One region of the Arthrobacter sp. P1_A5 genome, then DNA from elsewhere that is predicted to be linked to it. Evidence: riboswitches for the same ligand, from Rfam matches in the RefSeq annotation. Region 1 holds a riboswitch; each other region holds the start of a gene.

Region 1 (9,462 bases):
CCGCCCTGCTGCCCGAACTCGCCGCCCGGCGCGGGCTGCAGTTGCTGGCAGAACGGGTCGAGGCCCGGCCCGAGGCCGGGCAGCTGTTTGCGTCGCTCTTTGGCGGTTCACCCAACGCCGTGTGGCTCGACTCCTCCCTGGACCCGGCAGGACTGGCCCCGGAGGCCGCGGAGCGGAGCCGCTTCAGCATTCTGGCCGACGACGGCGGCCGCTTCGGCCAGGCCGTCCGGCACAGTTCCGGACTGACCCGCGTCAGCACGGGCCAGGCCACCGTGACCACCGATGGCCCGTTCTTCCGCTGGCTCGACGGCGTGTGGGGCCGCCGCGCGCTCCGCGCACCCGAGGCCTACCCGTGCGAGTTCACCCTGGGCTGGCTCGGGTACCTCGGCTACGAGCTCAAGCGCGAAACCGGCGGGAGCGACGTCACCGCCGCCACCCCGGACGCCTGCCTGATCTTCGCCGGCCGTGCCGTGGTCCTCGACCATGCCGAGGGCACAGCCTGGCTGCTGACCCTGGACGCACCCGACGCCGGGGACTGGCTTGAAACGGCACGCACGGCCGTCACCGCGGCCGCGCCGGCGCACGTGGCCGCGCACGCCTCCCCGGCCCAGCGCGCCAGTGCCCCGCAAACCACCGCCCCGCAACCCACCGCCCCGCGCTTCGCCGCCCGGGACACGGAAGCCGGCTACAAGGCGAAGGTCACCGAGGCCCAGCGTGAGATCGCGGAAGGAAACACCTACGAGGTTTGCCTGACCACCGTGCTCACGGCTGCCTCGCCCGCGGGGTCTCAGGGCGTGGATCCGTGGCCGGCCTACCTGGACCTGCGGCGCCGGAACCCGGCCCCGTTCGCCAGCTTCCTGCGGTTCGGCGGGCTCGCCGTGGCGAGCACGTCGCCGGAGCGGTTCCTGCAGATTGCCGCGGACGGCAGGATGCGGGCCGAGCCGATCAAGGGCACGCGCCGCCGGGACACGGACCCAGGGACGGATGCCGCGCTGCGCGAGGAACTGGAATCTTCGGCCAAGGACCGGGCGGAAAACATCATGATCGTGGACCTGTTGCGCAACGACTTGAGCCATTTTGCCGTCCCGGGTTCGGTGGCCGTCAGCCGGCTGTGCGCGATCGAGAGCTACGCCACCGTGCACCAAATGGTGAGCACCATCGATGCCCGGCTGCGGCCCGGGATGCCGCGGGCCGAGGCAGTCGCGGCCTGTTTCCCCGCGGGTTCGATGACCGGCGCCCCGAAGGTCAGCACCATGGCCATCCTGGACCGGCTGGAGGCCGCGCCGCGCGGCGTGTACTCCGGGGCGATCGGCTACTTCTCCCTGAACGGGGCCGCCGACCTCGCCGTGGCAATCCGGACCCTCGTCGTCAGCGCCCTCGGCGAGGGTGCCGCGGAACTGAGTCTCGGCGTCGGCGGCGCTGTCACCGCCGACTCGACCCCGCAGGAGGAGTACGAGGAAATCCGGACCAAAGCGTTCGGTGTCCTCTCGGCGCTCGGCGCCGGGTTTCCCACGGGCTGAGTCGGCTGTCCCGCCGCCCCCGGCTACTGCAGGGTGGCCGTCAGCCGCGCGACGTTGTCCACGTATTTGACGCCCATCGGACGTTTCATCCAGTCCTCGAGCGTAAGTTCGCGCGAAATGCCCCGGTAGGTGTCCTCCACGGCGCTGATCCGCCGCACGATGTCCTCCCCCAGGAGCATCACCGAGACCTCCAGGTTCAGCGAGAAGGAGCGCATGTCCATGTTGCTGGAACCCAGCACGGCAACGTCGTCGTCGATCGTGAAGTGCTTGGCGTGCAGCACGAAGGGGGCCTTGTAGAGGTAGATCCGCACCCCGGCTTCAAGCAGCGCCTCATAGTAGGACTGCTGGGCGTGGTGGACCAGGAACTGGTCGCCCTTTTCCGAGACGAAGAGTTCGACGTCGACGCCGCGCTGCGCCGCCGTCGTCACCGCATACAGCAGCGAGTCATCCGGGACGAAGTACGGGCTGCAGATCGAGATCTTGCGCTGAGCCGAGTAAATCAGCGTGTTGAAGAGCCGCAGATTGTTTTCGGTGATGAAGCCGGGGCCGCTGGGCACCACCTGGGCGGTGATGTTGCCGGCGTGCAGTTCGGGCCGGTGCGCGAGCTGTTCCTCAATGGATTCGTCGGTCTCGCTGAGCCAGTCCGTGGCGAAGACGACGTTGAGCGTGGTGACGATCGGTCCACGCAGGCAGGCCATCAGCTCGACCCATTCGCGGCCGATCTTTCGGTGCTTGGGGTTGTTGTAGGAGGGCTCGATCAGGTTCTGCGATCCGGTGAAGGCGATCTCGCCGTCGATCACCATGATCTTGCGGTGGTTGCGCAGGTCCGGTCGGCGCCACTGCCCCTGCAGCGGGCTGAGCGGCAGCATGGGCCGCCAGCGGATCTTGCTGGCCTTGAGCCGGGCGATCAGCTTGCGATAGCCCTTGATGCGAAGCGTGCCAAGGTGATCGAACAGGACACGGACCTCGACGCCGCGCTCGGCGGCCTCTTCCAGCGCGGTCAGCAGATCGTCCGTGACGTGGTCCGAGCTCATGATGTAGAACTCGGCGTTGACGAAGGACTTTGCGCCGCGGACCGCCGCGGCCATCGCCTTGATGGAGTCGGGGTAGCCGGGCAGCAGCTCCACTTGGTTACCGTCCACCATCGGCAGCGAGCCCAGCGTCTTGTTCAGTTCCGCGGCGGAAGCCACCCATTCGGGTCCGGCGTAGCGGCTTTCCAGCATCGCCAGTTCCGAGGTCCCGGCGCGCACTCGGGTATTGACCGCGTCCTGCTGCGCGCGGCGCTTGCGGGAGAGCCGGAAGTTGCCGAACAGCAGGAACAGGAGCAGGCCGATGGTCGGCACGATGAAGATGCCCAGCAGCCACGCCATCGCGGTGGTGGGCCGCCGGTTTCCGGGGATGATGCCCAGTGCCAGCACTCGGATGGCGAAGTCGATCACCGTCAAAATCAGAATCGCCCAGGACGGTAAAGTCTCCGCCAGCGGAAATGGCCACAGCACAGGCGAACCCCTCAACGTACAAGCCACGCGGAACAGTTCCGAACGGGCAGTGCCCAAATCCTATCCCGGGACCACCGAGACTAAGCTTTAGCCATGACCACTCCTGCCCCTGTTCCTGCGCCCGCGACCGTTCTGGTCTTCCTCGACCCGGCGTTCGACGGCGGCCGCGTTGCCGACGCGTCGCAGCCCCAGCTGATGGCCACGGACCTGGGCGCCACCCGGGGCGACGGCGTTTTCGAATCCCTCCTGGCCGTCGGCGGCCGGCCCCGCAAGATCCAGGCGCACCTGACCCGGCTGGCTGGCTCGGCCCGGCTTCTGGAGCTGGACATCCCCGCCGAGGATGCATGGCGACGGGCGGTGGAAACCGCCATCCGCGAGTTCCGCGGGCAGGAACCCGCCGCGGCTGCACCGGGCGGCGCGGCGCAGGACGAGGTGGTGGTGAAGCTGATTGTCACCCGCGGGCCGGAGGGCGCGGCTGCCCCCACGTGCTGGGTCCAGGCCTCCGCCCCGGCCGCCGCGGGACGGCGGCAGCGCGAGACCGGGATCGACGTCATCCTGCTCGACCGCGGCTACGACAGTGAAGTCGGCGAGCGCGCCCCGTGGCTCCTGCTCGGCGCCAAGACCCTTTCCTACGCCGTGAACATGGCGGCGCTGCGCTACGCCCACCGGCAGGGCGCCGACGACGTCATCTTCACGTCCGCGGACGGCAGGGTGCTGGAGGGTCCGACGTCGACCGTTCTGCTGGCCCACCTGGAAACTTCGGACGACGGCGCCGGCGGAGTCCGCACCGTCCGGCGGCTCATCACGCCCCAGCTGGACAGCGGCATCCTGCCCGGCACGTCACAGGGCGCCCTGTTCACCGCCGCCAAGGCCGCCGGCTGGGAGCTGGGCTACGGCCCGCTGGAGCCGAAGGACCTGCTGGACGCCGACGCGGTCTGGCTGATCTCCAGCATCCGGCTCCTGGCCCCGGTGAACCACATCGACGGGCAGGAAATCGGCACCCCGGAACTCCGGCGCCAGCTCACGGCCGAACTCAACGCCCTCTTCGCGACCATCGAATAGGAACGCTCACCCCAGGGCGTCCGCGGGCACTGCCGGGCACCGGCGGAACGAGGCCGGGTTGAACGCCGGGAGCATGAACGTTGCGAGCACGGCGTCGAGCATTTCCGGGGCCCAGGTGCTGTTCTCCCCCAGGGTCGCGCAGACACCCAGCACCACGGGCGTTCCGTCGGTGCGGCGGCGGATCTGGACCTGGACCGGCCCGGCCAGCCCGAGCGTGCGGACGGCGGCCAGGCCCAGCTTGCGCACATCCCCGGCCTGGTTCGCCGGCACCCTGCGGCTGACCTCGTCGCTGCCGGCGCGTCCATACGGAGTCCTGGTCTTCTCGAGGACCACCGCCACCGGCGCCATCGCGTTGCGTGCCGGGGTGCCGAACACCAGGCACACATAGTCGGCACCCGGGATAAATTCCTGGACCAGTTGCCCCGCCGGCATGTTCTTCCAGCTAACGGAGCCGGTTCCGGCCAGCAGGTGGACACCATGGGAGCCTTTGAAGACCCGAGGCTTGACCACCACGGGGCCGCTGAGGCCGGCGAGGGATGCCGGCGCGGCGGCGAGGTCGCCCGGAACCGCGAACCGGGGCACCGGGATGCCGGCGGCTTGCAGCGCCCAGGTGGTGAACAGGTGGTCGTTGGCGAGAGCCACCGCGGCGGGGTCGGCCACGATGATCCGCACGTCCTGGGCGAATCCGGCGCGGGCCGCGGCCAGGACCGGGAGCTCCACGGTGAGGGTCGGAATGATGACGTTGATGGCTTCGCGGTCCACCACCCGGCGCAGGTCCAGGACCATGTCCGGGTTCGTCGCCGGCAGGAGCCTGACCGCGGCGGCGGGAGCCTCCCCGGCCTGGCGGGTGTCGGCGCGGGCGTCGGAGCCGAGGTACGGGAGGCCCCGGGCTTCGAGCTGGGCCGCGACGGCCCGTCCGGCGGCGCTTGTAATCCCGGTAACGAGTATGCGCGGGCCCACGATTGCTCCATTCCGCCGTCACCGGCCGGACCGCGGCTGCGGCTCCGACCGTTCCAGCCACCGATTCCCAGACAGCTTGTTGATGGACAGGCGAGTCGATTCCGGGACTGCTCGATTCACACATTGCTCGAATCACCTGCAGCTCCGGCCGACTCGTCGGACCTAATCCCCCCCAGTAGACGGCGAAACGTCCCGGCAGACACGAGTGGGCTGTACCCGAAACTGGAGCCCGCCACTACTCGCCCGGGCCGCGGTCCGGTTACGGAACATGACGACGGCGGCGGTGCGGGCCGGCGTCGCAGGTGTTACGTTTTTGGGGAGTAATGAGAACCGGTGCCAAGCCCTGACTGGCCGGTCGGCAACCCTCCCTTTCGCGGCGGGGTGCCTCAGGTGAATACTCGGCATTCGAGAATTCGAGCTGCAAGCGTGAAAGAGGAGATCCGTCGTGCCCGAGACGTCAATACCCACAACAGCCACACCCGGTTCAGCACCCGGCGCGGAGAGGCTGGCTTACCGCCTGTTCACCGGCGCGGATGACCGCGCCTTTTGCGAGCGGGTGTCAGCCGCCCTGGCCGAGGGCTACGTGCTGCATGGAAGCCCCGCCGCCAGCTTCAACGGAAGCACCGTGATCGTGGCGCAGGCGCTGGTCCTGCCGGCCGCGATTGCCAGTGCGGACGCCGCCGTGGCCAATGCGGTTGATGAGCTCGACGCCGACGAATTTGGCGCCGACGGAGCCTTCGCGGGCCACGCATGAGCTACGCCGGAGACCTCAGCCCGCAGGAGGCGTGGGCCAAGCTGGAGGCCGGAGCCATCCTGGTGGATGTCCGGACCGAAGGCGAATGGGCCCACATCGGCATCCCGGACACCGCGGCCGCGGGCGAGAGCCGCAACGATCCGCTCTTCATCCAGTGGAACCTTGCCGGCGGCACGCCGAACCCGCACTTCGTGGAACAGCTAAGGCAGCAGGCGCCGGCGGACACCGCCGTCGAACTGGTGTTCCTTTGCCGTTCCGGTGCCCGGTCGATCGGCGCCGCGACGGCCGCGACGGCCGCCGGCTACACCTCGTACAACGTCCTTGAGGGCTTCGAAGGCGAGACCGACCGCTTTGGCGAACGCACCGTCAATGGCTGGAAGAACCGCGGCCTGCCCACCAACCTCGGAAAGATCTAAGTGACTTTCAATCCCGACGCCGCCGGCTGGGCGGCCGACACCCAGGCTGTCCGTGGCGGCCTTGACCGCACCGGCTTCCAGGAGACCACCGAGCCGATCTTCCTCAACTCAGGATTCGTCTACGAGTCCGCGGCCGCCGCCGAGCGCGCCTTCACCGGGGAGGACGAGCGCTTCGTCTACTCCCGCTACGGCAACCCCTCCGTCGCCACCTTCCAGGAGCGGCTGCGGCTGCTCGAGGGAACGGAGGCGTGTTTCGCGACGGCGTCCGGCATGTCCGCCGTCTTCACCGCCCTGGGCGCGCTGCTGGCGGCCGGCGACCGGGTGGTCGCGGCCCGCTCGCTGTTTGGCTCGTGCTTCGTGATCCTCAACGAAATCCTGCCGCGCTGGGGTGTCGAGACGGTCTTCGTAGACGGTCCGGACCTGGAGCAGTGGCAGTCCGCGCTGTCCGTGCCGACCACCGCGGTGTTCTTCGAGTCGCCGTCGAACCCGATGCAGGAAATCGTGGACATCGCCGCCGTGAGCAAACTGGCGCACGCGGCCGGCGCCACGGTGGTGGTTGACAACGTCTTCGCCACCCCGCTGCTCCAGCGCTGCGGCGACCTCGGCGCGGACGTGGTGGTCTACTCCGGCACCAAGCACATCGACGGCCAGGGCCGCGTCCTGGGCGGAGCCATCCTGGGCACCAAGGAATTCATCGACGGGCCCGTCAAGCAGCTCATGCGGCACACCGGTCCGGCGCTTTCGGCGTTCAACGCCTGGGTGCTCACCAAGGGCCTGGAGACCATGGCCCTGCGCGTCAACCATTCCTCGGCCTCCGCGCTGCGGCTGGCCGAATGGCTCGAGGGACAGCCTGCGGTCGGCTGGGTAAAGTACCCGCTGCTGCCGTCCCACCCGCAGTACCCGCTCGCAGTGCAGCAGATGAAGGCCGGCGGGACCGTGCTCACCCTGGAACTGCAGCCCTCCCCCGGGCGCACGGCGAAGCAGGCCGCGTTCGCACTCCTGGACGCGCTGCGGATCATCGACATCTCCAACAACCTGGGCGATGCCAAGACGCTTATCACGCACCCGGCCACCACCACGCACCGCGCGATGGGCCCGGAAGGCCGCGCGGCGATCGGGCTCAGCGACGGCGTGGTCCGGCTTTCGGTGGGGTTGGAGGACGTCGAGGACCTGATCCGCGACCTCGGCCAGGCGCTCAAGCAGGTCTAGGCACTCAAGCAGGTCCAGGCCCTCAAGCAGGTCCAGGCCCTCAAGCAGGTCCGGGGCCATGGCCGCTCAGGCCCAGGCCGCCTTGAGCGCCCGCCAGGCGGCGTCGTCGAGCATGCTGGATGGTGTGACGGCGACGGCGGCCGCCCCGCCGGAGACAGACGCCTCCAGCCCGGCCGCCAGGTCCGCGGCGGAGATGCGCCCGTCCTGGGCCCACATCCCGACCGAGATGGCGAACTTCCCGGACCGCTTGGCCATGGCCGCGGCCAGCTCGGCGGAGTAGGCCGGAGCGGCGTCGTTGAGCCCGAAGTAGTCCCACAAGACCAGCCGGTCCGCGGCCGCGGCGAGCAGCCCGTAGTCATGGCCGCTCTCCGGCCGGTCGGCGGCGGGATCGTGCCACGGCGCCCGGACGTCCATGTCGAGCGTGGCGCCGTTCGCGTGCGCGGCCGCCGCCGCCTTGGCCACGATGGCTGCCACCGCCTTCGACCGCCAGGCCCCGAGGCCGGGGTGTTCGACGTCGATGGCCCCGTTCGCGAGCCGCGGCCAGTCCGTCCCGCCGCTGGCCAGCCGGTAGGAGTCGCGGTCGTCGCCGCCGTAGGTGTTGTTATCGAACATCAGTTCCGTCAAGGCCACGGCGTCCGGCTGGTACCGCCTGGTCACCTCGGCCACGAAGGCGACCAGCCGCTCCCCGACGGGTCCCGTCGTGAGTGCGCTGACGCTGGCGAACTCCGTGGAGCGGGTGCCGTCGAAGTTGATGCCGGCCAGGCCCGGGTTGGTGCGGATCCAGCCGGGGATCAGCAGGTCGATGGTCAGTGTGATCCTGCGTTTCCTGCCATCACCGCCGGTCCCCAGCGCCTTGACCGCTTCGGCGACGTGGTCACGGCCCGGGACGGCCTCCACCTCGGGGTGGGCGTCCCAAGGGAACGCCGTCCAGTCCAGCCGCCCCACGCTGATGGTGACGCTGTTGGCGTTGACCTCATCGAGCCGTCTGGCCAGTTCCGGCAGCGTCGAGGCGGCGTCGACCACAGTTTCGTAGCCGACGCCGACAGTGCGCTCCGCGGCGGGCGCCGTGGGTCCCTGCGGGCCGCCGCACCCAGTGGCGGCAAGCGCCAGCACCGACAGGAGCGCAAGGGCAGGGAAGGCAGCCGGTCCGCGTTTCAAACGCTGACGTCCGGGCGCACCGCCGGGGCGGTGACGCTGACCACCCCGGTCCGCGTCAGCTTGTTCCAGTGCGCCTCCTTGCCGCGGAGTTCCTGCACCAGCGCGGTCACCATGGTCAGGCTCGTAAACACGGAATAGAGGGGGATGAGCGGGAGCGCCCAGGCGTGCCGCAGGTCCTTCCACGCCCTGTTCATGGCCAGGGCAAACACCGTGAGCAGCAACGTGATGAACAGCCCCACCCAGCCAAGGATTGCCCAGACGTCCGCGCCGAACGGACTGCGGCCCAGCGCCGTGAGGAAGACCAGATCCACGAGTACCAGGATCTGGAGCACCGGGAGCACCACCATGGTGATGGTGTTGAACAGCAGGTACGCGCCGAACTGTCCGTGCCGGAGGTTGCCGATCATGCGCTTGTGCACACCCATGGTCTGCAGCAGCCCGCGGGCCCAGCGGACGCGCTGGCGCCAGAGCGCCCGGACCGTTGACGGCGACTCGGCATAGACCAGCGCCCGCGGGGCGAAGACCACCCGGTAGCCTGCCTTGTGCACCCGCCAGGTGAGTTCCAGGTCCTCGCCTACCGTGTCTTCGCGGAACGGCCCGATCTCCTCCAGGATCCGGCGGGGGAACGCCCCAATGTTGCCGGAGACGATCGGGAGGCAGCCGATCATGGTCAGGGCGCGCCTGACCATCCCGGTGCCGACATGGCTGATGAAGGCCAGCATCCGGGTCTGGACCCGGTCCAGGTTTACCGGCCTGTCGTCGCCGCACACGGCTCCGGTGCGCTGGTCTGTGAAACCCTGGAGCATCCGCTTGACGGTGTTCTGGGAGAAGATCCCGTCAGCGTCGACAAACATGAGGACCTCGCCCGTGGCGTGGCGGATGCC
Region 2 (4,177 bases), on a different contig from region 1:
GCCGCGGGTTTCCTTAAGGAAGAACACCGCAACCAAGGTGACCACACAGGCGCCGAGGAGGTAGATGGCGACCGGGACCGAGGACTTGTACTGGCCCAGGAGCGCGACGGCGATGATCGGAGCCAGCGAACCGGCCACAATCGAGGTGACCTGGTAGCCCAGCGAGACGCCGGAGTAGCGCATCCGGGTCGGGAACATTTCGGCCATGAGCGCCGGCTGGCCGGCGTACATCAGGGAGTGGAACAGCAGGCCGATGGTGATCGCAGCGAGGATGACGAGGTCGTTCTTGGTGTCCATCATCGGGAACGCGAAGAATCCCCACGTTCCGCCGAGGATGGCGCCGGCCATGTAGACCGGCTTGCGGCCGACGTTGTCCGAGAGCCTGCCGACCATCGGGATCACGGCGAAGTGGACGATGTGCGCCACAAGCAGCAGCAGCAGGATCCGCGAGGTGTCCGTCTGGACGATGACCTTCAGGTAAGTGATCGAGAAGGTGACCACAAGGTAGTAGAGAATGTTCTCGGCGAAGCGCAGACCCATGGCGGTGAAGACGCCGCGCGGGTAGCGGCGGAAGACCTCGGCCACGCCGTAGCCCTTGTGGCCGGCCTCGACCTCCTTGCGGGCCTCCAGGAAGATGGGGGCGTCCTGGACCTTGGTGCGGATGTAGTAGCCGACCAGCACGATCACGGCGGAGAGCCAGAAGGCTACGCGCCAGCCCCAGCTGAGGAAGTCGGCGGAGGACAACGTGGCGGAAAGGGTGAAGAGGACAGCCGTGGCCAGGAGGTTGCCCATCGGAACCGCCGACTGCGGCCAGCTTGCCCAGAAACCGCGGGACTTGCTCGGGCTGTGTTCGGCGACGAGAAGGACTGCGCCGCCCCATTCACCGCCAACGGCGAAGCCCTGGGCGAAGCGCAGGAAGACCAGCAGGGCCGGGGCCCAGTAGCCGATCTGCGCGAAGGTGGGCAGGCAGCCCATGGCGAAGGTGGCAACGCCGACAAGGATGATGCTCAGCTGGAGCAACTGCTTGCGGCCGAACTTGTCGCCGAAGTGGCCGAAGACGATGCCGCCGATCGGGCGGGCAMTGAAGCCGACCGCGTAGGTGAGGAAAGCGGCGAGGATGCCGTCCAGTTCCGAACCGGTGTTCGGGAAGAACAGCTTGCCGAACACAAGGGTGGCGGCGGAGGCGTAGAGGAAAAACTCATACCACTCAACCACGGTGCCGGCCATGGAGGCCGCCACCACCTTCTTCAGGCCGGACGTTTTGACGTCGGATTCTTCAGCGCGCCTTGCGGCGTTTTCCGTACTCATCGTGACTCCTTCGGCGTCTCCATCGACACCCTGTGGACCATTGGACTGAGGACGCTTGTGATTTAGGGCACAGGGCGTCATTCCCCATGAGTATGGACGCTCCGGCCCTCAGCCTCAACGGCCATTAGTGCAGAGCGCATCTGCAAAAATGCACAAGCGGGCCGGCCTAGTGGCTGAAGAAGGTCTCCCGGAGCTGCCCGCTGAGCTGGCCGATTTCGGTCAGGAAGCCATCGTGGCCGATCGGCGCTTGAATGATATGCAGTTCCGGGCCGCCCGGCAGGGCCTCTGCCAGTTGACGGGACTGGGCCGGGAAATACAGGCGGTCCGAGTCCACGGCCGCCACCAGGAATTCGGCGGTGGCCGGGGCCAGTGCCTCCCCGAGACCTCCGCGCCCCCGGCAGACATCGTGGCTCATGAGGGCTTCGGTGATCGCGATGTAGCTGTTCGCGTCGAAACGCCGGGCCAGTTTGCTGCCCTGGTGGTCCAGGTAGCTTTCCACCTGATAGCGCCCGCGTCCGGCCAGCGATCCGGCTTCCAGGGGCGTCTCGGACTCCTGGGCGTTCCGGCCAAACCGGCCGTCCAGTTCGGCCGCTGAGCGGTAGGTGATGTGCGCGATGCGGCGGGCGAGGGCGAGCCCCGCCTCGGGTTCCGGGCCGCCGTAGTAGTCCCCGCCCTTGAAGTGGGGGTCCTGGCGGATGGCCAGCGTCTGTGCCTGCGCGAAGGCAATCTGTTCGGCGGTGCTGCTGGCGCCGACGGAAATCACGGCGCAGCGCCGGACCCGGCCGGGAAACGTGACGGCCCATTCAAGGGCCCGCGCGCCGCCGAGCGAGCCCCCCAGCACCGCGTACCAGCTGCCGATGCCCAGGGCATCGGCCAGCCGCGCCTCGGCGGCGGCGGTGTCCCGCAGGGTGACCAGCGGGAACCGCGATCCCCAGGGGCGCCCGTCCGGGGCCGGGGTGGAAGGTCCGGTGGATCCGTAGCAGCCGCCCAGGATGTTGATCGAAACGACGAAGTACTTGTCCGTGTCCACGGGAGCCCCGGGTCCGGCGAGCTCTTCCCACCAGCCGGGCTCCCCGCTCTCGCCGCGGGTCACGTGTGTGTCGCCGGTCAGGGCGTGTTCAATGAGCACGGCGTTGGAGGCGTCCGCGTTCAGGGTCCCCCACGTCTCGTAGGCGAGCACCACATCCGGCAACGGAGTCCCGGATTCGAGCTGCAGATCACCGATCCTGACGAACTGGACGGTCCCGTCAGGGGTCCGGGATGGTTTGGTTTCGGGGACACCCGTGCGGGTGACGGCAATCGTCATGTGAGGACCTATCTTCGCGCTTGCCCGCCGTCAGCTGACCGGCAGGCCAGGTCTTCACCCGGGGCACCCCGCCGCAAAAGGAGGGTTGCCGGCCAGCAAGCCGGGGCTGTCGCTGGCACTCATGACCTGGTACGAGTCTACGAAACAGGGTGCGGAAATCACGAAGATTATGACTTCCATGTGACAGCCGGACCCGTCAGCACCGCAGTCTCCCCACCTTTGACGGCCGTGACCGGCGGGTCGCGCCGAAGTGCCGGCGATTCCCGGCGTCATGCCCGCAAAGGTGGGGAAATTCCGCGTGGGCTTCCGTCTAGGCGGACTTGGCCGCGCGGAATCCGGCGTCGAGGTCCGCGAGGATGTCGTCAATGTGCTCCAGTCCCACCGAAAGCCGCACCAGCCCGGGATTCACCCCGGCGATCACCCGCTGTTCGGGCGAGAGCTGGCTGTGGGTGGTCGACGCCGGATGGATCACCAGCGACCGGACATCGCCGATGTTCGCGACGTGCGAGTGCAGTTCGAGGGCATCGACGAACCGCTTGCCGGCCTCCGCTCCCCCGGCGATGTTGAACGCCACGACGGCGCCGGTCCCCTTGGGCCCGTACTTGCGGCCGCGCTCGTACCAGGGGCTGGACGGCAGCCCGGCGTAGGCGACCGATTCGACGTCGTCCCGCCCCTCCAGCCATTGCGCCACCTTCGTGGCGTTGGCCACGTGGCGCTCGACGCGCAGGCTCAGCGTTTCGATGCCCTGGGCGATGAGGAAGGCGTTGAACGGGGACACCGCGGAGCCTAGGTCGCGCAGGAGCTGGACCCGGGCCTTGAGGATGTAGGAGAGGTTCGCGCCCAGCGCGCCCTCGGCTCCGAGGTCGCGGGCGTAGACCAGGCCGTTGTAGGTCGGGTCCGGGGTGTTGAAGCCGGGGAACCGCTCCGGGTCCTTCCCGAAGTCGAAGTTGCCGGAGTCCACGATCACGCCGGCGATTGCGGCGCCGTGCCCGCCGAGGTACTTGGTCGCCGAATGGACCACGATGTCCGCGCCCCACTCGATCGGCCGGATCAGGTAGGGGGTGGAGAGCGTGTTGTCGACCACCAGCGGCACGCCGGCCTCGTGCGCCACGCGGGAGACGCCCTCGATGTCCAGGACGTCCTGGCGGGGGTTGGAGACCACTTCGCCGAAAAACAGCTTGGTGTTGGGCTGGACGGCGTCCCGCCACTGGTCCAGGTTGTCCGGGTCCGCCACGAAGGTCACGGAGATGCCGAACTTCTTCAGCGTGTGCGCGAGCAGGTTGTAGGTTCCGCCGTAGAGGCTGGGGCTGGCCACCACATGGTCCCCGGCCTCGGCGATGTTGAGGATCGCGAACGTCTCGGCGGCCTGGCCGGAGCTGAGCAGCAGCGCCGCGAGGCCTCCTTCCAGGCTGGCGACGCGCTGTTCGACGGCGTCCTGGGTCGGGTTGCCGATCCGGGTGTAGATGGGCGCGAGCTCGGCGAGCGCGAAGCGGTTCGCGGCGCTTTCGGCGCTGGGGAACACGAACGACGTCGTCTGGTAGATGGGCAGGGAACGCGCCCCGG
Region 3 (9,462 bases), on a different contig from region 1:
TCTGCGCCCGCTCGAAGTGCGGGTGCGAGGGCAGGCCGGAGAAGTTCACGTAGGCCACGCGCTCGTCCGCTTCCAGCCATTCGGCCACAGCCTGGGCGTTCTTCAGGTGCTCGTCGAGGCGCTGGGGGAGCGTTTCCACGCCCTGCAGCAGCTGGAACGCCGACTGCGGGGACAGTGCGGGTCCGATGTCGCGCAGCTGTTCGCAGCGCAGCTTGGTGAGGAACCCGTACTCGCCGAAGTTCCCCCACCAGGAGACGTTGCCGTAGGAGGCCACGGGCTCGGTCATGGTCGGGAAGTTGCCGTTGCCCCAGTCGAAGCGGCCGCTTTCGACGATCACGCCGCCGAGGGTGGTGCCGTGGCCGCCGAGGAACTTGGTGGCGGAGTGGATCACGATGTCCGCCCCGTGCTCGATCGGCCGCACGAGGTAGGGCGTGCTCAAGGTGGCGTCGACGACGAGCGGGACGCCGGCGTCGTGCGCCACCTTCGCGAGTGCCGCAAGGTCCTGGACTTCCGAGGACGGGTTGGCCACCACTTCCACGAAGATCGCCTTCGTGTTTTCCCGGACTGCGGCAGCGTAGTCCGCCGGATCGGTGCCGGCGACGAATGTGGTGTCCACGCCGAAGCGGCGCAGCGTGACGTCCAGCTGGGTCACCGTGCCGCCGTAGAGCTGGGAGGCGGCCACGATGTGGTCCCCGGCCTGGGTCAGCGCGGCAAAGGTGATGAACTCCGCCGCCATGCCCGACGACGTCGCCACGGCGCCGATTCCGCCCTCCAGGGAGGCGATGCGCTCCTCGAACGCGGCCACGGTGGGGTTGCCGATCCGGGAATAGATGTTGCCGTATTTCTGCAGCGCGAAGAGGTTCGCGGCGTCCTGGGTGTCCTTGAACACGAAGGAGGTGGTCTGGTAGATCGGCACGGCGCGGGCGCCGTGCGCGGCGTCGGGGGTGCCGCCGGCGTGCAGCGCACGGGTGCGGAATCCGAACTTGCGGTCAGCCATTACGCGTTCACCAGCTTGCTGGTAGTGCCGGCGTTTGCCGCCGGGGTCCGGGACAGGTCCAGTTCGGTGCCGTTCTTCCGGGCGAGGTCGGCCTCGAGTTCGCGGACGATGGGCAGGATGTCCTGGCCGAACGCGGCGACTTCCTCCTGGAAGTGCAGGTAGCCGGTCAGGAACAGGTTCACGCCGATCTTCTTGTACGCCACGATCCGCTCGGCGATCTGCTCCGGGGTGCCGATCAGCTGCGTCTTGAAGCCGTCGTTGTACTGGACCAGGTCCTCGAAGCTCGAGTCGGCCCACATGCCCTTGCCGTCCTTGGTGGACGCCCCGGCTTCCTGGACGGCGGCGCGGAACCCCTCCACGGCGGGCTTGTGCGCCTTCTCGACGATCTCGCGGAGGGTGTCGCGGGCTTCTTTCTCGGAATCCCGGGCGATCACGAAGCCGTTCAGGCCAAACTTGGGGGAGGGGAGGGCACCTTCCGGGCCGCGACCGGCGGCACCTGACGCCGCCACCACACCGGCGATGTTCTCCTTGAACCCGTCGAGGTCCTTGCCGTTGGAGAAGTACCAGTCAGCCACCCGTCCGGCGGTGGCCTGCGCGGCCGTGGAGTTGCCGCCGAAGAAGATCTCCGGGTGCGCCCGGCCCGGCACGTCCACCGGTGCCGGGTTCAGGGTGAAGTCGGTGATGTTGTAGTACTTGCCGGACTGGCTGTAGTCCTGCTCGGTCCAGAGCCCGCGGAGGACCTTGATGAATTCCTCGGTGCGGACGTAGCGCTCGTCGTGTTCGAGCCATTCGAGGCCGAAGTTGGTGAATTCGTCCTTGAGCCAGCCGGAGACGATGTTTACGGCGGCGCGGCCGTTGGAGATGTGGTCCGCGGTGATGATGTACTTCGCCAGCACGCCGGGGTGCCACATGCCCGGATGGACGGCGGAGATCACCTTGAGGCGCTCGGTGGCGGCCAGCAGCGCCAGGCTGAACGAGGTGGCCTCGTGCTGCTTGTCCGCGCCGTAGGAGGCGGCGTACCGGGTCTGGGTCAGGGCGTATTCGAAGCCGGAGTTCTCCGCGATCCTGGCCAGCTTCTTGTTGTATTCGAAGTCCCAGCCGGTGCGCTGTTCGATGGTGGACACCACCAGGCCGCCGGAGACGTTGGGGACCCAGTAGGCGAACTTGAGCGGTTCGGAAAGACGGGCGACGTTGCTGATCTCAGTCATGGGTGTTCCTTTACTTCCGGGTGGGGCTTGCTGTTGCCAGGAATTCCGCGGCGCGGTCGCGCAGCACATCCTGGATGCCCGCGATGGATGGTTCGTTCTGCAGCGAGGTGGTGTCGCCGAGCGTTGTGCCTTCGAACAGCTGGGTCAGCAGCCGGCGCATGATCTTGCCGCTGCGGGTTTTCGGCACGTCGGGAACGACGACGACGTCCCGCGGCTTGGCGATCGGCCCGATCTGCTTCGCGACGTGCGCCTTCAGCGCACCCTGGATGTCGGGGGTGGCCGCCGAATCCTTCAGCACCACGAACGCGACGATCGCGTGGCCGGTCTTCGGGTCCGCGACCGGGCAGACGCCGGCCTCCACCACGTCCGGGTGGGTGACGAGCGCCGATTCGACCTCGATGGTGGAGAGCAGGTGTCCGGAGACGTTGAGGGTGTCGTCCACCCGCCCGAGGATCCAGATGTCGCCGTCGTCGTCATACTTGGCGCCGTCACCGGCGAGGAACCAGCCCTGCTCGGCGTATTGGCGCCAGTACGAATCGAAGTAGCGGCGCGGGTTGCCCCAGACCGTCCGGGCGATCGCCGGGCCGGGGGAGTCCACCACGATGAAACCCTGGACGCCGGGCGGCACCGTATTGCCGGCGTCGTCCACGATGCGCGTGCTGACGCCGGGCAGCGGGCGGGCCGCGCAGCCGGGCTTGAACGCGGCGTCCGTCGGTGCCGGGGAGAGGATGGTGGCGCCGGTTTCGGACTGCCACCACGTGTCCACCACGGGGGCGGTGCCGGCGCCGATATTGGTCCGGAACCAGCGCCAGGCCTCGGGGTTGATGGCCTCGCCCACCGTGCCGAGGAGACGGATGGAGGAGAGGTCGTACGTGTCCGGGACGCCGTCCGGGAACCAGCCCATGAGGGAGCGGACCAGGGTGGGCGCGGTGTAATACTGCGTGACCCCGTACCGTTCGATGATCTCAAAGTGCCGGCCCGGGTGCGGGGTGTTGGGCGTGCCCTCGAAGATGACCTGCGTGGCGCCGTTGGAGAGCGGGCCGTAGAGCTCGTAGGTGTGCGCGGTGACCCAGGCGAGGTCGGCCGTGCACCAGTGCACGTCCTTCTCCCGCAGCGCAGGGTCGGGGTTGCTGAACAGGTGCTCGAAGCTCCATGACGCCTGTGTGAGGTACCCGCCGGAGGTGTGGACCAGGCCCTTGGGCTTGCCGGTGGTGCCGGAGGTGTACATGATGAACAGCGGCGTCTCGGCGTCGAACGCCTCGGCTTCGTGAGTCTCGGAGGCCCGCCCGACGGCGTCGTGCCACCACACGTCGCGGCCGGCGGTCATCGGGACGGTGTCCAGCTCGTCCGCGGGAGTGGTCCGGTTGACCACCAGGACGTGTTCGATGGCGTTGTCGCCGGCGACGGCGGCGTCCGCGTTGTCCTTGACCGGCACGGCGGTGCCGCGGCGGAACTGGCCGTCGGTGGTGACCAGGAGCTTGGCGCCGGTGTCCTCCACCCGGAACTTCAGGGCCTCGGCGGAGAACCCGCCGAAGACCAGGGAATGGATCGCGCCGATCCGGGCCACTGCGAGGGTGATGATCACGGTTTCGGGGATGACGGGGAGGTAGATGACCACCCGGTCGCCCTTGGTGATACCGAGATCCAGGAGGGCATTGGCGGCTTTGGAAACCTCGCGCTGGAGTTCGGCGTAGGTGACGGCGCGGCGGTCGCCGGGCTCGCCCTCAAAGTGCAGGGCCACCTTGTCTCCACGCCCCGCCGCTACGTGGCGGTCGACGCAGTTGTAGGCGACATTGAGCCTGCCCCCTTCGAACCAGGTGATCTGCGGTCCGGTGCCGGCCACGACGTCGGCAGGGACCCGGCGGTGCGCGGTGTGCCAGGGCTTGGTTTGCTCCGTTGCGCCGCCAGGCAGGTCCGCCCAGTCGAGGCGGAGAGCCTGGGTTTCCCAGAACGCAACCGTCTCTGCCTGGACAGTACCCGCGGTCGCGGCGGCGCCGTGCCGGGGAGGGTGGTCTCCGGAGGTGGTGCTGCGGTGACGCGCCGGCCCGTCGGCGGGGACGCCGTGCACTGCGCCGTCCGTGGGCTCGTTCAGGGACCATCCCGAAGAGCCGCGAGAGGAGCCGGGCGCGTCACGCAGCCCTGCTTCGTTCGCCGTCGCGTCCGAAGTGGTTTGTGGGAATGCCTCGGACGCAGTCCGGGCAAAGGTGGGCAGAGCGGAAGAATTCTCAGGGGTCATTGCTGCACTCCATCGGTCCTGGCAGTAGCACCCCTTGGTTGCTCCGGCGCCCTCGAATATCACCGAAGGAGGGCGGAGCGGTTGCGTGGGAATGGTCGTCTCACGTCACCGGGGGGTTGCTGCGGCGTCATCGATCCAGGTCTCTCGGCCGCTCGGGATGGTCACTACCTACTAGAACTTCAGATGCACGATTCCGCAAAATCGGCGTGCGGGAGCGCCGTAATATTCGTTCACCCGGCATGCGTCCGGCCCAAATCATTCATTTATTCGAGAATTGTCCGGAAAGGTCGCAGGAGTATGGTTGATGCATGGCCCATGTTAACGATCCGGCAGTCATTGACCGCCTCATGCGAACCAAAGGCACGTGGGCGGTGGTCGGCCTCACCACCAACGAATGGCGCTCGGCGTATGAGGTCTCCCTCTATGTCCGGGACCGGATGGGCATGGAAATCATCCCGGTCAACCTGCCCGGCGACGACGTCCACGGCGAGAAGGGGTACCGTTCCCTGACTGACATCCCGGCGGAGAAGCACCCGATCGACGTCGTGGACTGCTTCGTCAACTCCCACAGGGTGGGCGCAGTCATAGACGAGGCCATCGCGGTAGGTGCCAAGGCCGTCTGGCTGCAGCTGGGCGTCTTCGATGACGCCGCGACGGACCGCGCGAAGGCCGCCGGGCTGGACGTCGTCGTGAACGCGTGCCCCGCCCGCGAAGGCTGGCGCGTGGGCATCTGACGGCCCGGGAATGACGATCAACAGATCGGGAAGAGTCGGTTACAAAATGTGACCGGCTTTTTCCGTATCCGGCCTCATGCCGTGTGAGATGGACTCGTAACCATCCCGAGCGGCTGAGAGATCTGGCTCCGTGACGCCGCAGCAACCCCCTCCTTTGAGGACGGTGCTACCGCCAGGACCGATGGAGAACCACTGTGTTCTGAGGCTCCCCGGCTTCGCTCAGCGCTGCCCGGAAGCCAGGACCCAGGGCTTTCCTCGGGCGAGCCCGGAGGAAATCATGAACACGCAGACAGCGGCAGCGCCGCGGCCCCGAGCAGGTGGGGGCCTGTGATCGAGATCCAGAACGTCAGCACGTCATTCGCCTCGGCCGCGGGACCTTTCACGGCCGTCGATGACGTCAGCCTGCACATCAGGCGGGGCACCATCCAGGGCATCATCGGGTTCTCCGGCGCCGGCAAATCCACGCTGCTGCGCAACATCAACCTCCTCGAGCGCCCGACGTCGGGCCGCGTCCTGGTGGACGGCTTGGACCTGGTGACCCTGTCCGACGCCGAGCTGCGGACCAAGCGGCACGACATCGGCATGATTTTCCAGCACTTCAATCTCCTCAACAACCTCACAGCCCAGGAAAATGTGGAGCTGTCCCTGAAGTTCGCCGGCGTGGGGAAGGCGGAACGCCGGCGGCGGGCCGCCGAAACCCTGGAAATCGTGGACCTCGCCGACAAAGCGGGAACGTATCCGGCCAAACTCTCCGGGGGCCAGAAACAGCGGGTGGCGATCGCCCGCGCCCTCGCCACCGGGCCCAAAGTGCTGCTCTGCGACGAGCCGACGTCGGCCGTGGATCCCCGGACGACGTCATCGGTCCTGCAGTACCTGGCCGACGTCAACGCCGAATTCGGCATCACAATCGTGGTGGTCACCCACGAGATGAATGTCATCAAGGCCATCGCGGACAACGTCGCGGTCATGGAAGAAGGCCGGGTCGTGGAGCAGTTCGACCTCGCCGAACTCCAACGCCCCGGCTTCCACCCGGCGACGTCGATCGGCCGCTACCTGGTCTCCGATGAGATCCAGCTGGACCGCTCCGGGAGGGGCACCCACACCACAGCCGCGTCGGAGGGCCTGATCAATGTTTGACCGCATCCTGGAAGTCCTGCCCGAAATCGGCGTCGCCATGGGGCAGACCCTCACCATGCTGCTGGTGGCCATCCCGCTGGCGGTGCTGCTCGGGACACCGCTGGGTGTCCTGCTCTACACCATCGGTCCCAACGGGCTCAAGCACAGGCCAAAGCTGCACCGGGTCCTGGACGGGCTGGTCAACCTGCTCCGCTCGTTCCCGTTCCTGATCCTGCTGATCGCAATCATTCCCGTGACCAGGTTCATTGTCGGCACGACCATCGGCACGGCCGCCGTCATTGTCCCGCTGACCCTCAACGCCATTCCGTATTTCGCCCGCTTCGTGGAACAGAACCTGAGCCAGCTCGGCGGCGGAGTGGTCGAAGCGGCACGGTCCATGGGCGCCAGCCGGTCCCAGATCGTCCGGGACGTCCTGATTGTGGAGGCGAAGCCCGGACTCGTCAGCTCCATCACCATCATGACCGTCAGCTTCATCTCCTACTCGGCGATGGCCGGCCTGGTGGGCGGCGGCGGAATCGGCGACTTCGCCATCCGGTACGGCTATTACCGCTACGAGACACCGCTCATGATCACCGCCATAGTCCTGATGATCCTGCTGGTCACCATCGTTCAGCTGGGCGGATCCTATGTTGCCCGGCGCCTGGACAAGCGCCTCTGAGCGCCGGCAGCACCCTCGTCCCACCTCCCACAGCGGAAAGCACCCCATGACTTCAACACCCAGTACCCGTTTCGACGGACCCCGCCCCCGCCTGCTGATCAGCGCCTTCGTGATGAACACGTCCAGCCACATCATGGGCGGCCAGTGGCGGCGCCCGGAAGCCCAGCAGCACCGGTTCAACGAACTCCAGCTCTGGATCGACCTGGCCCGCCAGCTCGAAGACGCCAAGTTTGACGCGATCTTCTTCGCCGACGTCGTCGGTCTCTACGGCGACTACGACGGCGGGTGGGCATCGCTGCTGAAAAAGGGCCTGCAGGTGCCGTCCAACGACCCCCTCATCCTGCTCTCCGCGCTCGCCACCGGAACGCGGGAGATCGGACTGGCCGCGACGTCGTCGGTGATTCAGAGCCACCCGTTCCAGTTCGCCCGGCAGATGTCCACCCTGGATCACATCAGCGACGGCCGGGTGGCCTGGAACATCGTCACCAGCGTGCTGGAAAACGCGCACCGGAACTTCAACGCCACCGAGCTGACCAGGCATGACGAACGCTACGACTGGGCGGACGAATACGTCGAGGCCGCCTACAAATTGTGGGAAGGATCCTGGGAGGACGACGCGCTGCTCCGGGACAAGGCGACCGGAGTCCACGCGGACCCGGAGAAAGTCAGCAAGATCTACCACCGCGGACCCCGGTACTCGATCGACGGACCCCACCTCGCGGCCCCTTCGCCGCAACGCACCCCGGTGCTTTTCCAGGCCGGGAGCTCCGGCCGCGGCCAGCAGTTCTGCGCCGCCAACGCCGAGGCCACCTTCACCCTCGCGCCGAGCACCGAGGTGGCCGCGAAGTACACCGCGGCCGTCCGGGAACAGGCCGTTGCCGCCGGCCGCCATCCGGATGACGTGAAGTTCCTCCAGGGCATGCACTTCGTGGTGGGCGGCACCGAAGCCGAGGCGCACCGCAAGGCCGATGAGCTCGAGGACAGCCTGGACATTGAGGCCCTGCTGGCCCACGTGGGCGGCGGGTTCGGCGTCGACCTCGGCGGCCTGCCGCTGGACACCCCGCTCGGGGACCTTGAAACGGAAGGCAGCCAGGGACATCTCACGGCCATCCGCGCCTCCGTCCGCGGCGGCAACCCCACCCTCCGCGACATTGCGCTCTACCGCAGCCGGGCCAACCGGGTGGTGGGAACGCCGGACCAGATTGCCGACCGTCTCGAGCAGTGGCAGGACGCCGGAATCGACGGCATCAACATCATCAACCAGACCATCCCCGGCTCCTACACCGACTTCATCGACGGGGTGCTGCCGGAACTGCGCAGCCGCGGCCTCGCCCAGACCGGCTACGCGCCGGGAACCCTGCGCGAGAAGCTCTTCGGCGCCGGGCCGCGGCTCAACGGACGCCACCCCGCCGCGGCCTTCCGGGGAGCCTTCACCGAATTCTCCGCGGCGGCCGAAAACCAGCCCGCCAGCGTTACCGCCCAGTCATAGCTCAGCGCGAACCACCACAAAGGACCAAGACCATGCAGCGTAGAAATTTCCTCAAATATGCCCTCGCCGGCGCCGGTGCGGTCTCCGCCGCGGCACTGACCGGCTGCGGCCTCACCAACCCCGGCGGTGCCGGCGCCAGCGGCGGCAAGACGATCAAGATTATCGTCACCGAGTCCGCCCCGTACCAGGAACCGACCAAGCTGGCCCAGAAGCTGCTCGCGGCCCAGGGCTGGACCCTGGAACCCACGTACGTCACGGACATCATCCAGCCCAACCTGGCCGTGGCCAACGGCGAATTCGACGCCAACTTCTTCCAGCACAACGCCTACCTGAAACAGTTCAACCAGGACAAGGGCCTGGAGAACGTGGGACTGTTCTACGTCTACAGCGCCCCGGGCGGCATCTGGTCTGACAAGTACAAGTCCCTGAACGAGCTCCCGGACGGCGCCAAGATCGGCATTCCCGTGGACCCGGCAAACAACGGCCGTGCCCTGTTCATGCTGCGCGACGCCGGGCTGCTGGAGCTCTCCGACGCCACCGTGATCCACACCTCGCAAAAGAACATCACGGCCAACCCGAAGAAGCTGCAGTTCGTGGAAGTGGACCAGCAGTCCCTCGCCAAGACCCTTCCCGATGTCGACGCCGGCTTCCTGGTCGCCCGGATGGCCGCCGATGCCGGGCACAGCAAGGACGACGCACTGGCCTTCGAAACGGATGCGGACCAGGTCCCGTTCCGGATCGTGGTTGCCGGGCGGAAGGATTTTGCCGGGTCGGAGAAGGCCGCGGCCCTCAAGGCCGCCTTCCAGTCCCCGGAGGTCAAAGCCTGGTTTGCCAGCTACCAGAAGGGCATCCTGCCCACCCCCTGGGACCAGGACCCCGCCCCCGACGCCGCCAAGCTCTAGCCCGGCCACCAGCAACCAAGGGAACGCATGTCCTACGCAGCAGAGACCACAGCCCCCGCAGCACACTCAGCACCACCAGCACCGTCGGCCGAAGCCGCCTA

What was found. A riboswitch is a leader RNA that binds a small molecule or an ion and turns the genes downstream of it on or off. The one in region 1 is predicted to bind S-adenosylmethionine.
Region 2: it holds a riboswitch for S-adenosylmethionine, as region 1 does, so the genes downstream of both, metX (homoserine O-acetyltransferase MetX) here and AC1D1S_RS01755 (DUF1737 domain-containing protein) in region 1, are expected to answer to the same signal.
Region 3: it holds a riboswitch for S-adenosylmethionine, as region 1 does, so the genes downstream of both, AC1D1S_RS08365 (methionine ABC transporter ATP-binding protein) here and AC1D1S_RS01755 (DUF1737 domain-containing protein) in region 1, are expected to answer to the same signal.

Annotation. Positions count from the first base shown of each region.
Region 1 is NZ_JBFTZL010000003.1:39,356-48,817, forward strand. Features, by position in the region: gene pabB (aminodeoxychorismate synthase component I) at 1-1,520, shown strand, start outside; gene cls (cardiolipin synthase) at 1,544-3,019, opposite strand; gene AC1D1S_RS01745 (aminodeoxychorismate lyase) at 3,113-4,081, shown strand; gene AC1D1S_RS01750 (ATP-grasp domain-containing protein) at 4,088-5,041, opposite strand; SAM riboswitch class IV at 5,361-5,474, shown strand; gene AC1D1S_RS01755 (DUF1737 domain-containing protein) at 5,487-5,795, shown strand; gene AC1D1S_RS01760 (rhodanese-like domain-containing protein) at 5,792-6,211, shown strand; gene AC1D1S_RS01765 (O-succinylhomoserine sulfhydrylase) at 6,212-7,420, shown strand; gene AC1D1S_RS01770 (hypothetical protein) at 7,487-8,578, opposite strand; gene AC1D1S_RS01775 (glycosyltransferase family 2 protein) at 8,575-9,462, opposite strand, start outside.
Region 2 is NZ_JBFTZL010000182.1:93-4,269, reverse strand. Features, by position in the region: gene AC1D1S_RS17735 (MFS transporter) at 1-1,308, opposite strand, end outside; gene metX (homoserine O-acetyltransferase MetX) at 1,475-2,614, opposite strand; SAM riboswitch class IV at 2,626-2,741, opposite strand; gene AC1D1S_RS17725 (bifunctional o-acetylhomoserine/o-acetylserine sulfhydrylase) at 2,925-4,177, opposite strand, start outside.
Region 3 is NZ_JBFTZL010000039.1:1,169-10,630, forward strand. Features, by position in the region: gene AC1D1S_RS08345 (O-acetylhomoserine aminocarboxypropyltransferase/cysteine synthase family protein) at 1-997, opposite strand, end outside; gene sfnG (dimethylsulfone monooxygenase SfnG) at 997-2,205, opposite strand; gene acs (acetate--CoA ligase) at 2,216-4,441, opposite strand; gene AC1D1S_RS08360 (CoA-binding protein) at 4,750-5,175, shown strand; SAM riboswitch class I at 5,273-5,363, shown strand; gene AC1D1S_RS08365 (methionine ABC transporter ATP-binding protein) at 5,503-6,312, shown strand; gene AC1D1S_RS08370 (methionine ABC transporter permease) at 6,305-6,970, shown strand; gene AC1D1S_RS08375 (LLM class flavin-dependent oxidoreductase) at 7,017-8,459, shown strand; gene AC1D1S_RS08380 (MetQ/NlpA family ABC transporter substrate-binding protein) at 8,492-9,361, shown strand; gene AC1D1S_RS08385 (acyl-CoA dehydrogenase family protein) at 9,389-9,462, shown strand, end outside.